DNA from 3 places in the Oerskovia sp. 140933 genome. Region 3 is predicted to be linked to each of the others. Evidence: predicted binding sites of a transcription regulator. Region 3 holds the regulator's gene; each other region holds the start of a gene.
What was found. Region 3 encodes HrcA, which represses chaperone genes, less so after heat shock. Its sites were predicted from a motif close to TTNGCACTCGNNNNNNNCGAGTGCNAA; they were not measured.
Positions count from the first base shown of each region.

Region 1 (4,620 bases), on a different contig from region 3:
CAGGCCGCCGAGGACGGCGACGACCGGCAGCCCGGACGCGATCAGGAACCCTCCGACCGCGCCCGTGCCCGTTCCGGCGAGCACGATGGCCGCGACCGCGGCGGCGGTGGCCCCGGCGGTGACGCCCAGGATGTCGGGGCTCGCGAGCGGGTTGCGCGCCACGGACTGCGTGATCGCCCCGGCGGCACCGAGCGCGAAGCCCACGACGAGCGCGGTCAGGGCGCGCGGGGCGCGCAGGCCCAGGACCACGAACCGGTCGCCCGGGTCTCCCGCGCCGAGCAGCGTCCGGACCACGTCGCCCGCGGGCAGCACGTACTCGCCGACCATGATCGAGGCGACGAACAGCCCGAGCACCAGCGCGACGAGCCCCGCGCCGACCAGGACCTGACGACGGCTGCCCGGGTGCCGCCGCAGGGGTGCGAGGGCGCGCTCGAGCCGCCCGGACGGCCCCAGGACGCGGGGGCGCCTCTTCGGGTCGTCGGAGCAGCGCCCCTCCGGCACCTCCTCGGTCGGGGCCGGGAGCCGTTCGCGAGGTGCGTGGTCATGAGCGGTCAAACCTTTCCTCACTGAGGTAGACCTCAGCACAGACTTCACCCGCTCGGAAGACCCCGTCCACGGAACGGACAGATGGCGACAATCTGCCATCTCGATCCCTGCGGTCGAGGCCCCGGGGACGACGAAGGGCCGCCCGGCCAGGTCTCCCTGGCCGGACGGCCCTTCGAGTCGGCTGCGCGGGCTCCTACGAGCCCGGCCGCGCGAGCGGACGGATCAGAAGTCCATGCCGCCCATGCCGCCGTCGCCACCCGGCATCGGCTGGTTCTTCTCCGGCTTGTCCGCGACGACCGCCTCGGTCGTGAGGAACAGCGCGGCGATCGACGCAGCGTTCTGCAGCGCGGAGCGCGTGACCTTGACCGGGTCGTTGACGCCTGCGGCGAGCAGGTCCTCGTAGACGCCGGTCGCGGCGTTCAGGCCGTGGCCCGAGGGGAGGTTGCGGACCTTCTCGGCCACGACGCCACCCTCGAGACCCGCGTTGATCGCGATCTGCTTGAGCGGGGCGTCGATCGCGGCGCGCACGATCTGCGCACCGGTCGCCTCGTCACCGACCAGGTCGGTGATCGCCGAGGTCTCGAACGCCACGGCACCGGCCTGGATGAGGGCCACGCCACCACCGGCGACGATGCCCTCCTCGACGGCAGCCTTCGCGTTGCGGACGGCGTCCTCGATGCGGTGCTTGCGCTCCTTGAGCTCCACCTCGGTCGCGGCACCGGCCTTGATGACCGCGACACCACCGGCGAGCTTGGCGAGGCGCTCCTGGAGCTTCTCGCGGTCGTAGTCGGAGTCCGACTTCTCGATCTCGGAACGGATCTGGTTCACGCGACCCGCGATGAGGTCGGCGTCGCCGGCACCCTCGACGATCGTGGTCTCGTCCTTGGTGACGACGACCTTGCGAGCCTGGCCGAGCAGGTCGAGGGTCGCGGTCTCCAGCTTGAGGCCGACCGTCTCGGAGATGACCTGGCCACCCGTGAGGATCGCGATGTCCTGCAGCATGGCCTTGCGGCGGTCGCCGAAGCCCGGAGCCTTGACGGCGACGGACTTGAACGTGCCACGGATCTTGTTCAGCACGAGGGTGGCCAGGGCCTCGCCCTCGACGTCCTCGGCGATGATGAGGAGGCTGCGGCCGGCCTTCATGACCTGGTCGAGCAGCGGCAGCAGGTCCTTGACGTTCGAGATCTTCGACTCGACGATCAGCACGTACGGGTCCTCGAGGACCGCTTCCTGACGCTCGGGGTCGGTCTCGAAGTAGCGGGCCAGGAAGCCCTTGTCGAAGCGCATGCCCTCGGTGAGCTCGAGCTCGAGGCCGAACGTGTTCGACTCCTCGACGGTGATGACGCCTTCCTTGCCCACCTTGTCGAGGGCCTCGGCGATGAGCTCGCCGATCGCGGGGTCACCGGCCGAGATCGCGGCCGTGGCGGCGATCTCTTCCTTGGTCTCGATCTCCTTGGCGGCGACGAGCAGCTGGGCCGTCACGGCCTCGACAGCCTTCTCGATACCGCGCTTGAGGGCGATCGGGTTGGACCCGGCCGCGACGTTGCGCAGGCCCTCGCGCACGAGCGCCTGGGCGAGCACGGTCGCGGTGGTGGTGCCGTCACCCGCGACGTCGTCGGTCTTCTTGGCGACCTCCTTGACGAGCTCCGCACCGATCTTCTCGTACGGGTCGTCGAGCTCGATCTCCTTGGCGATGCTCACACCATCGTTGGTGATGGTGGGCGCGCCCCACTTCTTGTCGAGGACGACGTTGCGGCCCTTGGGGCCGAGCGTGACCTTCACGGTGTCGGCGAGGACGTTGAGCCCGCGCTCCATCCCGCGACGAGCCTCCTCGTTGAAGGCGATGATCTTTGCCATGGGGATTGATCCTCCGCTGGTGGCGTGTGGCGGTCGGTCGGCGCCCGCGACGGACGGCTCGCGCACACCGGCGTTCATGTCACGCCGACTCGCGGGCCTCACCTGACGACCAGAGAATTCTGTCACTCTCATGACGAGAGTGCTAACGCCATTATTGGCACTCCCCCGGTGCGAGTGCAAGACCGGGCAGCCCCTATCGCCCCCAGCGGAACGACGAGCGTCCGCCTCGCCCTAGGATGCCTAGCGTGAGGTTCGCGACGACGAGGTGGCGGCTGGCGGTGCTGGGGGCGGCGATCGCCCCCGTCGTCGTGCTGGCCACCGCGGGCGCGACCCCCGCCCCGCTCCCGACCGACGCGCAGGTCGACCTCTACCAGGACGGCGTCGCCACGGCCGGCGCCGACTCCCTGCTCCGCCTCCCCCGGGACATGGCGGCCACCTACCTCGACGGGAGCCGGGTCCTCGACCCCGCGGCGCTCGACCCGGCCTGGCTCGCGACCGGCCTCGACCCGGCGGACGGCGAGGTCGACCGGCTGACCGTGGTCGCCGGCTCGACGCTCGCGACCGACCAGCTCCTGGACCCCCGCGCCGCCCGGCGCGCCGCGGACGCGTCGCGTGCCTGGCTCGCAGCGGGAGACGTCCCCGGCGCCGGCACCCGGTTCGCGGACCTCGGGGAGAGCGCCCTGCTCGACATGCACGCGATGACGCTCACGAACGGGGCCTCCCTCGCGGCCGCCTCCCCGCGCTGGCGCTACGTGTGGCCGCGCGACTCCTCGTTCACCGCGGCCGCGTACGCCCGGACGGGGCACGTCGACGACGCCTTGCGCGTGCTCGACTTCCTGCGCTCGGTCCAGGAGCCCGACGGCTCGTTCCACGCACGCTACCTCCCCGACGCGTCCGGGGTCCCGGACGAGCGCGGCCTCCAGTCCGACGGCAACGGGTGGGCCCTGTGGTCCGCGTGGACCGTGATCGACGAGATCGAGGACCCCGGCGAACGCGCCGCGGCGCACGAGCGCCTCGCCCCGCTCGTCGACGCGTCGACCGACTACGTGCTGGGGCTCCTCGACCCGGAGACCGCCCTGCCGCCGCCGTCGAGCGACTACTGGGAGGTCCACCCGACCGAGCTCACGCTCGGCACCGCGGCCCCGCTGCTCGCAGGCCTCGAGGGGGCCCTGTCGATCTACGCCGACGCCGAGCGCTGGGACCGGGCGGCCGACGCGGCCCGCGCAGCGCTCCGGCTGCGGGCCGCGGTCGAGGAACGGTTCGGCCCCCAGGGGTACCCGCGGCACGCGTCCGGCGGGCCGCAGGACGCCGCGACCACGTTCGCCCTGCCACCGTTCCAGCCCACGGCGCTGAGCGGCGCCGACGAGGCGTGGCGATCGTCGGTCATGTCCATGCTGCGCCCTGCGGGCGGCGTCGCCCCCGGAGCCGGGTGGCGCACCGACGGGATCTCCTGGACGCCGCAGACCGCGCTGTTCGCCCTGGCGGGCGCCTCGACGGGAGAGATCGAGGTCGCGGAGAGCTGGCTCGACTGGCTCGACCAGCACCGGACGGCCTCCGGGGCCATCCCGGAGAAGGTCCTCGCGGACGGGTCCCCCGCCGCGGTCGCCCCCCTCACGTGGAGCGCGTCGCTCGTCGTGCTGACGCTGGCCGAGCTCGAGGACCAGCGCGCGGCGGGCGCGACGCTCCCCTGAGCCGCCAGGGCCCGGACCCAGAGGTCAGGGCGCCAACCGTGGCAGGTGAGGCACGTCGAACTCCCGGCGCAGCACGCGCTGCGCCGCGTACCAGCCGCCGAGCCCGTGGACCCCGGGGCCCGGAGGCGTCGAGGCCGAGCACAGGTAGACCCCGTCGAGCCCCGTCGCGTACGGGTCGAGGCGTGCGGTCGGGCGGGCGACCATGCGCCACAGGTTGACGGCCCCGGCCGAGATGTCGCCGCCCACGTAGTTCGCGTTGTGCTCGCTCATGCGCGCGGCGGGCACGCAGCGCGAGGACACGACGACGTCGCGGAAACCGGGCGCGAACCGTTCGACCTGGGCCGTGACGGCCTCGGTGACGTCGACCGTCGAGCCGGCAGGGACGTGCGCGTACGCCCACAGGGGGCGCAGGTCCCCCACCCGGCGCGACGGGTCGACGACGGTCGGGTCGCTCACGAGCACCATGGGACGCTCGGCGTGCCGCCCCTCGGCGACCGCGGCCTCGGCGGCGGCCATCTGGGCCCGC
Region 1 covers NZ_JAMXIO010000015.1:81,290-85,909, forward strand. Annotated here, with positions in the region: gene NHG27_RS10025 (FecCD family ABC transporter permease) at 1-555, opposite strand, end outside; gene groL (chaperonin GroEL) at 769-2,403, opposite strand; gene NHG27_RS10035 (glycoside hydrolase family 15) at 2,640-4,094, shown strand; gene NHG27_RS10040 (phytoene desaturase family protein) at 4,119-4,620, opposite strand, start outside.
Region 1: a site for HrcA is predicted at 2,523-2,549, ahead of groL (chaperonin GroEL). Genes of this name have one in related genera too.

Region 2 (4,620 bases), on a different contig from region 3:
CGGGGACGCCCTCGTCGACCTCGTCGGCGCCGTCGTCCTCGACCTCTGTCTCGAGGGCCAGGTCCGACTCGTCGGCGTCGAGGGCTGCGCGCGCGGCATCGACCGGGGCGACCCCCTCGAGGGTCAGGCGGCGCATGATGACGAGCCGCGCGACGTCGTCGGCGGTGTAGCGCCGGTGCGAGCCGGCGGTGTGCTCGGAGGGCCCGAGACCGTACCGACGGTCCCAGGTGCGGAGGGTGGCCGGGGCGACGCCCAGCCTCTTGGCGACAGCCGCGACGGCGAGAGCGGGTGCCTCGGTCGCCTTCCGTCGGGGCCCGCCGGGGTTCGGGGCGGACCGGAGTGAATTCATGCACCCGATTCTGCCGATCGGGTCAGCCGCTCGCCACTTCGGGCGCGGCGTGTCTCAGTCCGTGATGCGCTGACGCGATGAACCACCCGCCAGAAACCGCCACTTCGCGCCAGCAGGCGGGCAAAACGATGCAGACCGCCAGCAACCGGTTCACAAACTCGAACCCGTCAGCCACTTGAACAACTTCTGCAACGCTTGTAGGTTGTCCTGCATGACAGAGATCTCGAGGCTCCCCGGACCGGTCATGGAACTGTGGGAATGGCAGTACCAGGGCTCGTGCCGCGACCAGGACGACACCCTGTTCTTCCACCCGGAGGGCGAGCGAGGCTCCACCCGACGACGACGGGCCGAGGCCGCCAAGGCGATCTGCGCCTCGTGCCCGGTCATGATGCAGTGCCGCGAGCAGTCCCTGAAGGTGCGCGAGCCCTACGGCGTGTGGGGCGGCCTCAGCGAGGACGAGCGCGCCGCCATCCTGGCCGGGGTCGCCAAGACCGGCTGATCGGCGCCCGCCCGGGCAGCCTCCCCGCCGCATCGGTCCGGTCGCACCAGTCCGGTCGCACAGGTCCACCGGACCGCGAGCACGACGTCCGCACCACCCGCGCACGGCCCACCACCCGCGCACAGACCACGCACGCGCCCGCCCGGCGCCCGCGCCGACCTCGAGATCCGGCCGGCGCCGGACATGACGAAGGGCCCCGCAACCATGACGGTTGCGGGGCCCTTCGTCACCAGCAGAGCTGCTGGACGTCAGCCTCTGACCAGAGGGTCAGGCGACGACCACGGCGAGGATGTCGCGCGCGGAGAGCACCAGGTACTCCTGGCCCCCGTACTTGACCTCGGTGCCGCCGTACTTGCTGTAGATGACCTTGTCGCCGACGACGACGTCCAGGGGGACGCGGTTGCCGTTGTCGTCGATACGACCCGGACCAACGGCCAGGACCTCGCCCTCCTGGGGCTTCTCCTTGGCGGTGTCCGGGATGACCAGGCCGGATGCGGTCGTGGTCTCGGCCTCGAGGGCCTTCACGACGATCCGGTCCTCGAGCGGCTTGATGGGGACCGACACGTCGGACCTCCGTTTCGCTGTGAGAACTGCAACGGTTGGGGTGTCGAGCGCTGCCTGCCGTCCGTCGTCGCGGGTGCCGGACCGGTGGGTATCGCTCTCGTCGCCCGCACCCGAGGGTGCGAACGACCTACGCTCAATCTAGGTCCGCATTAGCACTCGGTCAAGGCGAGTGCCAACGGCGGCCGGGCGTGGAAAGATCGACGCATGGACGCCTCGGCACTGACCAAGCTGCTCAGCCCGGCGGGATGGTCGCTCCTGAGCGCGCTCCCGCCCTACGACGAGAGCCAGGCCATGGTGCTCGCGACAGGGCTGCGGGCCAAGGGCGTGGACCCCGAGCTCGCCGCGGCCGCCCTCACCCAGTCGCGGCTGCGCGCCAAGGCCCACCTCAAGTTCGACGCGTTCGCGGACGGCATGCTCTTCACCCAGGACGGCCTGGAGCAGGCGACCCGCCTCGTGGTCGCGGCCCACCACGCCCAGCGCTACCACGCGGCCGGGGTGACCAAGGTGGCCGACCTCACGTGCGGCATCGGTGCCGACTCCATGACGTTCGCCGGCACGGGGCTGCAGGTCCTCGCGACGGACATCGACGAGGTCACGGCGTCGATCGCGACGGTCAACCTCCGTCACTTCCCCGAGGCCGAGGTGCGCCACGCCGACGGCCTGAGCATCGACCTGGTCGCCGAGGGCGTCGACGGCGTGTTCGCCGACCCCGCGCGCCGCACGCGCTCGGGCACGCGCATCTTCGACCCGCGCTCGTACGCTCCCCCGCTCGACGACGTGTGGGCGCTGCGCTCGGTCGTCCCCGCCGTCGGGATCAAGGTCGGCCCCGGCATCCCGCACGCGGGCCTGCCCACCGACGCCGAGACCCAGTGGGTCTCGGTCGACGGGGACGTCGTCGAGGCCGCGCTGTGGTTCGGCCCTCTCGCCCCCGACGGGCCCGGGCGCACGGCCCTCGTGCTGCGCACCGCGACCGACGAGGACGGCAACCGGCGCACGACGTCGCGCACCCTGCGCCACGACCAGGGCGACGACGAGCCCACCCCGGACGTGGGCGCCGTCGGGCAGTACCTGTACGAGCCCGACGGCGCGATCATCCGCGCAGGGCTCGTGGCCCACGCCGCCGCCGAGCTCGGCGGGCGGCTCCTCGACCGGACCATCGCGTACGTCACGACCGACCACCCCGCACCGCGCACGGTCGTGGGCAGCGCCGACAGTGCTGATCTCGCGACCGGGTACCGCGTCCTGGACGTCATGCCGTTCAGCCTCAAGAGGCTCAAGGCGTACCTGCGCGAGCGGGGCGTCGGACGCCTGACCATCAAGAAGCGGGGCACGGCCGTGGTGCCCGAGCAGCTCCGCAAGCAGCTCGACCTGCGCGGCACCGCGGAGGCCACCGTCGTCCTGACCCGGGTCGGCGGCTCGCAGCAGGTCCTGGTCGTCGAACCGTTGACCCGGCCCGACGGGACGAGCATCCTGGACTCCTCCACGTCTCCCGAGAAGGACTGATCGGTGCACCTTCCCTTCGCCCGGTCCGAGCGCTCGTCCGTCGGCATCGAGTGGGAGCTCGCGCTCGTCGACAAGGACTCGGGCGACCTGCGCCAGGTCGCGCAGACGGTCCTGGACGCGGTCGAGCCCACCGACGGCTCGCAGCACCCGCACATCCGCCAGGAGCTGCTCCTCAACACGGTGGAGGTCGTGAGCGGCGTGTGCCGCACGGTCGGCGACGCGGGCCGTGACCTCGAGGCCGCGATCGAGGAGATCCGCGTCCTGACGGACCCGCTGCGCGTCGAGCTCATGAGCGCGGGCACGCACCCGTTCGCGCGCTGGGCCCAGCAGAAGGTCACCGACAAGGAGCGCTACGCGACCCTCATCGACCGCACCCAGTGGTGGGGGCGGCAGATGCTCATCTACGGCGTGCACGTGCACGTCGGGATCGAGGACCGCGCCAAGGTCCTGCCCATCTCGCGCGCGATGCTCGGGTACTTCGCGCACCTGCAGTCGCTCTCGGCGTCGTCGCCGTTCTGGGGCGGCAAGGACACGGGCTACGCGTCCAACCGCGCGCTCATGTTCCAGCAGCTCCCGACCGCGGGTCTGGGTTTCCAGTTCGAGACGTGGGAGCAGCTCGAGGGCTACGTCGGCGACATGATGCACACGGGCGTGATCGACCAGTTCGACGAGGTCCGCTGGGACCTGCGCCCTTCGCCGCGCTTCGGGACGCTCGAGACGCGCATCTGCGACGGCGCGACCAACCTGACCGAGGTCCTGGCGCTCGCCGCGCTCAACCACTGCCTGGTCGAGCACCTGTCGACGCTGCTCGACCAGGGCAAGGAGCTCCCCACGATCCCGGCGTGGTTCGCGCAGGAGAACAAGTGGCGCTCGGCGCGCTACGGCATGGACGCGATCATCATCCTCGACCGGGCGGGCAACGAGGAGCTCGTGACCGAGGCCGTGAGCAAGCTGCTGGTCGAGCTCGAGCCGGTCGCGGCACGCCTCGGGTGCCTCGCCGAGCTCGACGACGTGCGCCTCATCCTGCGCCGGGGCGCGTCGTACCAGCGCCAGCGGGCCGTGGCGCGTCGCAACGGCGGCGAGCTGGACGCGGTGGTGCGGGCGCTGGTCGCGGAGATGCGGGCGGGTCGCCCGCTCTGACGTCGGACTGCCCGACGACGCAGCACGGCACCGCGCACCGGTCACCGACCGCTCGGGGGGCCAGGGCCACGCGGCCTGCGCTGCACGCCAAGCGCGAGCCCCGTCCGTCCCGCGGTCGCGACGGGGCGCGGGGCGTCGGGGAGCCGCGCCACCGTCCTGCTCCCTCTCGAGACCGGCCCTGACCGGTCCGCACCGACCGCCCATCCCGGCGAGCCGCGCGCGGCGTTCCCGATAAAGTCTCGACCTCGCTGAGAGCATGGGACGCATGGATCCTGCGGACTTCTACACGGGTATCGTCGCCGAGCTCTACGCTCCCCTGAAGTCCGGCTACGAGGATCCCGAGCGCTACGCGCGCTTCGTGCTCGACTCGGGCGAGCCCGCGCTCGAGCTGGGCTGCGGCGACGGGGACCCCCTGCTGGTCCTGCGCGCGCTCGACCTCGACGTCGAGGGTGTGGACTCGTCGGCGGACATGCTCGAGCGGTGCCGCACCCTCGCGGCCGTCCAGGGCCTCGACGTGACGCTCCACCACCAGCGCATGGAGTCCCTGGACCTCCCGCACACCTAC
Region 2 covers NZ_JAMXIO010000029.1:34,373-38,992, forward strand. Annotated here, with positions in the region: gene NHG27_RS14630 (MerR family transcriptional regulator) at 1-349, opposite strand, end outside; gene NHG27_RS14635 (WhiB family transcriptional regulator) at 561-848, shown strand; gene groES (co-chaperone GroES) at 1,116-1,412, opposite strand; gene NHG27_RS14645 (class I SAM-dependent methyltransferase) at 1,617-2,915, shown strand; gene NHG27_RS14650 (glutamate--cysteine ligase) at 2,919-4,055, shown strand; gene NHG27_RS14655 (class I SAM-dependent methyltransferase) at 4,321-4,620, shown strand, end outside.
Region 2: a site for HrcA is predicted at 1,562-1,588, ahead of groES (co-chaperone GroES). Genes of this name have one in related genera too.

Region 3 (4,620 bases):
CCTCGATCGCCATCTCGTCCCGGTCGCCCTTGGCGAGCGCCTGGACCAGCGTCACGACGACGTCGGGAGCCGGCTCCTGGACGACCTCGCGGACCCGCAGGCTGACCCCGGGACCTGCGACGGCCTCGATGGTGCACCGCAGGCGCAGCCCCTCGCCGTCCACGACGTCGATGTCCTCACCGACGGCCCGACGCTGGACGACGCCCGCGTGCCGCCCCTCGGCGCCGTCGAGCACGTAGAGCGAGCCCACGGGGAAGCCGGAGAGACCGCCCCCGGCCCCGCCCTCCGACGAGCCGCTCGCCTCGGCGAGGAAGACCGGCGCGCTCACTCAGCGCCCCGACAGCTTGTCGCGCAGGCGGGAGAAGACTCCCGGGTGCGCGGCCGACAGGCGCGGGTCCGGGCGCTCCTCGCCACGAGCCTTCGCGAGGGAGCGCAGCAGCTCCTCCTGCTCCTCGTCGAGGCCCGTGGGGACCTGGACCTCGACGTGCACGTTGAGGTCTCCGCGACCGCCGGTGTGCAGGTGGCCGACACCCAGGTTCTTGAGCGTGACGATCTGACCGGGCTGCGTGCCGGGGCGCAGGTCGATCTCCTGCGGACCGTCGAGGGTCTCGAGCTCGAGGACCGTCCCGAGGGCCGCAGCGGTCATGGGCACCTGGAGCGTGCAGTGCAGGTCGTCGCCGCGACGCACGAAGATCTCGTGGTTGCGCTCGCGGATCTCGACGTACAGGTCGCCTGCGGGGCCGCCCGCGGGGCCGACCTCGCCCTGCGAGGTGAGCTTGATCCGGGTGCCCGTGTCCACGCCCGCGGGGACGTTGACCGTCAGGGTGCGGCGGCTGCGCACGCGCCCCTCGCCCGCGCACTCGGCGCAGGGCTCGGGGATGACCGTGCCGAAGCCCTGGCAGGCGGCGCAGGGGGCCGTCGTCATGACCTGCCCGAGGAAGGAGCGGGCCACGCGTTGGACCGTGCCACGACCGTTGCACACGTCACAGGTGCGGGGCGACGTGCCGGGACGGCAGCACGAGCCCGAGCAGGTGCCGCAGATCACTGCCGTGTCGACCTGGAGCTCGCGTCGAGCGCCGAACGTGGCCTCGGAGAGGTCGATGTCGAGCCGCACCAGGGCGTCCTGGCCGCGGCGCGCGCGCGGGATGGGTCCCGACTGCGCCTGGCCACCGCCGAAGAAGGTCTCGAAGATGTCCTGGAAGCCGAAGCCGCCACCCATGCCGCCGCCCGCGGCCGACGGGTCGGAGCCCATGTCGTACTGCTGACGCTTGTCCGGGCTGGACAGCACCTCGTAGGCGCGGGACACGTCCTTGAACTTGTCCTCCGCGGCCTCGCCCGCGACGTCAGGGTGCAGCTCACGGGCCAGCTTGCGGTAGGCCTTCTTGATCTGGTCCTGGCTCGCGTCCCGGGGCACGCCCAGGATCTGGTAGTAGTCGCTCACAGGTCACTCTCTACTAGCGCACGCCGATCCTGGATCGGCGACTTCCGACAACACCGTGCGGCGGTGACCGGGGTCCGAGGACCCGGCACAGCGACCGCCGGCGCAAGAACCGTGCTCATGAGGTCAGGACGCGCGACAGGTATCGCGCGACCGCGCGGACCGAGGCGATCGTCCCGGGGTAGTCCATGCGGGTCGGCCCGATCGAGCCGATCAGCGCGACCGAGTCACCCTCGTTACCGTATCCGCTCGTCACGACCGACGTTTCCGCGAGCCCCTCGAGCTGCGTCTCGTGACCGATCCGCACGCTCACACCGGACTCCGCGGCCATCTCGGTCAACAACCCGAGGAGCACGACTTGTTCCTCGAGCGCCTCGAGGACCGGGCGCAGGGCGTGCTCGAACCGCATCCCGACGCGGGCGAGGTTCGCGGTGCCCGCGAGCACGATGCGCTCCTCCGACTCCTCCGCGAGCGTCTCCTCGACGAGCTGTGCGAGCGACCGGGCGAGGTCCTGGTGCTCCGGGCGGACCGTCTCCGCGATCTCGGCGAAGCCCTTGCCGAGCTCCGCGAGCCGCTTGCCCGCAGCGACGGCGTTGAGCCGCGAGCGCAGCTCGGCCAGCGTGGCGTCGTCCGGCGCGGCCGCGACCTCCAGGGTGCGCTGCTCGACCCGACCCGTGTCCGTGATGATGACGACGAGCAGGCGACGGTCACCGACCGGCACGAGCTCGAGGTGCCGCAGGCCCGAGCGCCGCAGCGAGGGGTACTGGACCACGGCCACCTGGCCCGTGAGCTGCGCGAGGAGGCGCCCGGCGCGCGTCACGACGTCGTCGAGGTCGACGGCCTCCGACAGGAAGGTCTCGATCGCCCGACGTTCCGGGGGCGACAGCGGCTTGACCGTCGAGAGCTTGTCGACGAACAAGCGGTAGCCCTTGTCCGTGGGGATGCGCCCGGCCGAGGTGTGGGGCTGGGCGATGTACCCCTCCTCCTCGAGGGCAGCCATGTCGTTGCGGATCGTGGCCGGGGACACGCCCAGGCGGTGCCGCTCGGCCAGGACCCGCGAACCCACCGGTTCCCTGGTGAGGACGTAGTCCTCGACGATCGCGCGCAGCACATCGAGCCGTCGTTCCTCGCTCATGACCACCTCCTGCCGATCGTCGCGTGTCTCGCACTCTCCACCGTCGAGTGCTAATTCTACGCGGTCGAGCGAGAGGTTCGGGGCGGCCTCCACAGGCTCCTCACGGGGTCTGCGGAAGCGCCTCGGGCGGCGGCGTGGAGGCGCCCCGACCGCGCAGGCCCATGCTCCGCCGTCGGGCCTGTCGTTCGTCCGTCGCGGCAGGCGACGGCGCCCCTCAGAGCGTCGAGGAGACCTCGCCGTGCGACCGCGCCCGCAGGTCCACGAGCGCGACCACGAGCGACACGGACACGAGACCGACCGTGATGAGCATCGCGGTGCTCGCCGCGACCGCCCCGGTCGAGCCGCCCGCCTTGAGCGCGTAGTAGGTCGAGAGCACGACGGCGATCCCCATGGCAGAGCCCACGCGCTGACCGAGCTGGAGCATGCTGCCCGCGACCCCGGCGAGGTCGAGCGGCACGCGCGCGAGGGTCAGCGTCTGGTTCGGGGAGATGACGGTCCCGCTGCCGATGCCGGTGATCATCATGGTCAGGGCGATGCCCCACCCCGCGGGGGCCCGCGCGTCGCCCGAGGCGCGGATCGCGAGGATCACGCCGCCCAGGCCCAGGAGCACCACGACCAGGCCCGCGACCACGAGCGGTCTCCCCCACCGTGCGACGCCGCGCCCCGCGAGCCAGGACGCGACGCCCGACGCGATCGCGAACGGCATGCCGATGAGCCCCGCGTGCAGAGGCGTGAACTGCAGGTCGTTCTGGAGGTACAGGGTCGCGACCAGGAAGATCCCCGTGAAGCCCGCGAAGTACGTGATGCCGAGCAGGGTGCCGTTGCGGAACGACGTGAGCGACAGGACCCGGGGGTCCAGGACCGAGGCGCCCGTGGTGCGCTGGTAGCGCCGCTCCCAGAGGATCGTCGCGCCGATCGCGAGGAGGCCGAGCGCGAGCCACCACCACCGCGTCGGGTCGTCGCCCTGGCCGGACGTCGTGACGAACGGGAGCATGACCGCGACCGTCGCGACCGCGATGAGGACCAGCCCGACGGGGTCGAGGCGGCGCGGCCCCGGCCTGCGCACGCTCGCCGGCAGGAAGCGGAGCGCGAGCGGCAGCACGACCGCGATGATCGGCACGTTGATCCCGAAGATCCAGCGCCACCCGTTCTCCTCGCCCGCGGCCTGGATGATGAGGCCGCCCAGGAGCGGCCCCAGGGCCGTCGAGACGCCGATCGTCGCACCGAACATGCCGAACGCCTTGCCGCGCTCGTACCCCGAGAACATCTGCTGGATGAGCCCGATGACCTGCGGGTTGAGCAGGCCGGCGCTCAGCCCTTGCAGGAGCCGGGCGATCGCGAGCCACTCGTCCGACGGCGCCAGGCCCGCCGCGAGGCTCGTGAGCGCGAAGCCGACGAGACCGACGATGAACAGCGTGCGGCGCCCGCCCGCGTCTCCCAGGCGCCCGGCCGGCACGAGCGCGAGCCCGAACGCCAGGGTGTAGCCCGCGACGATGAGCTGCAGCGCGGTGGGCCCGGCGTCGAGCGCCTTCTCGATCGACGGGAGCGCGACGTTGACGATCGACACGTCGAGCATGGTGATGAACCCGACCGCGAGGCACAGCCCCAGGACGCGCCACCGCTGGGCGTCCGGTGCGGCCTGTCCGGTCGAAGTGCTCACCGGCCAGTCGTATCACGGCGGGTGCGGGGGCACCCGGCGAGGGCGCCGGGATGCGCCGCGTCGCCCGACCGATCGCCCCCACCCGGTGCCTCGCCGCGCGCCCCTCCCGGGCGCGGGCGCCCCCAGCGCCTAGGGTGACGTCGGTGAGCTTCGATCGCTACGGTTCCGACGTCCTGTCCAGCGCGACCCCCGCCCCGGTCCCCCACCGTCGGCGCCCGGTCTCCCGCCCCCAGCCCGCCGAGCGCGGCCTCGTCGTCGAGGACGTCGAGACCGGCTGGGTCGGTGCGGTGGTCCGCGTCGAGAAGTCCGGCGGCATGCACGTCGTCGTCCTCGAGGACCGTGCACGGCGCACGCGCACCTTCCCGCTCGGCCCGGGCTTCTGGGTCG
Region 3 covers NZ_JAMXIO010000002.1:81,779-86,398, forward strand. Annotated here, with positions in the region: gene NHG27_RS01595 (16S rRNA (uracil(1498)-N(3))-methyltransferase) at 1-328, opposite strand, end outside; gene dnaJ (molecular chaperone DnaJ) at 329-1,441, opposite strand; gene hrcA (heat-inducible transcriptional repressor HrcA) at 1,557-2,573, opposite strand; gene NHG27_RS01610 (MFS transporter) at 2,788-4,233, opposite strand; gene NHG27_RS01615 (DUF3097 domain-containing protein) at 4,377-4,620, shown strand, end outside.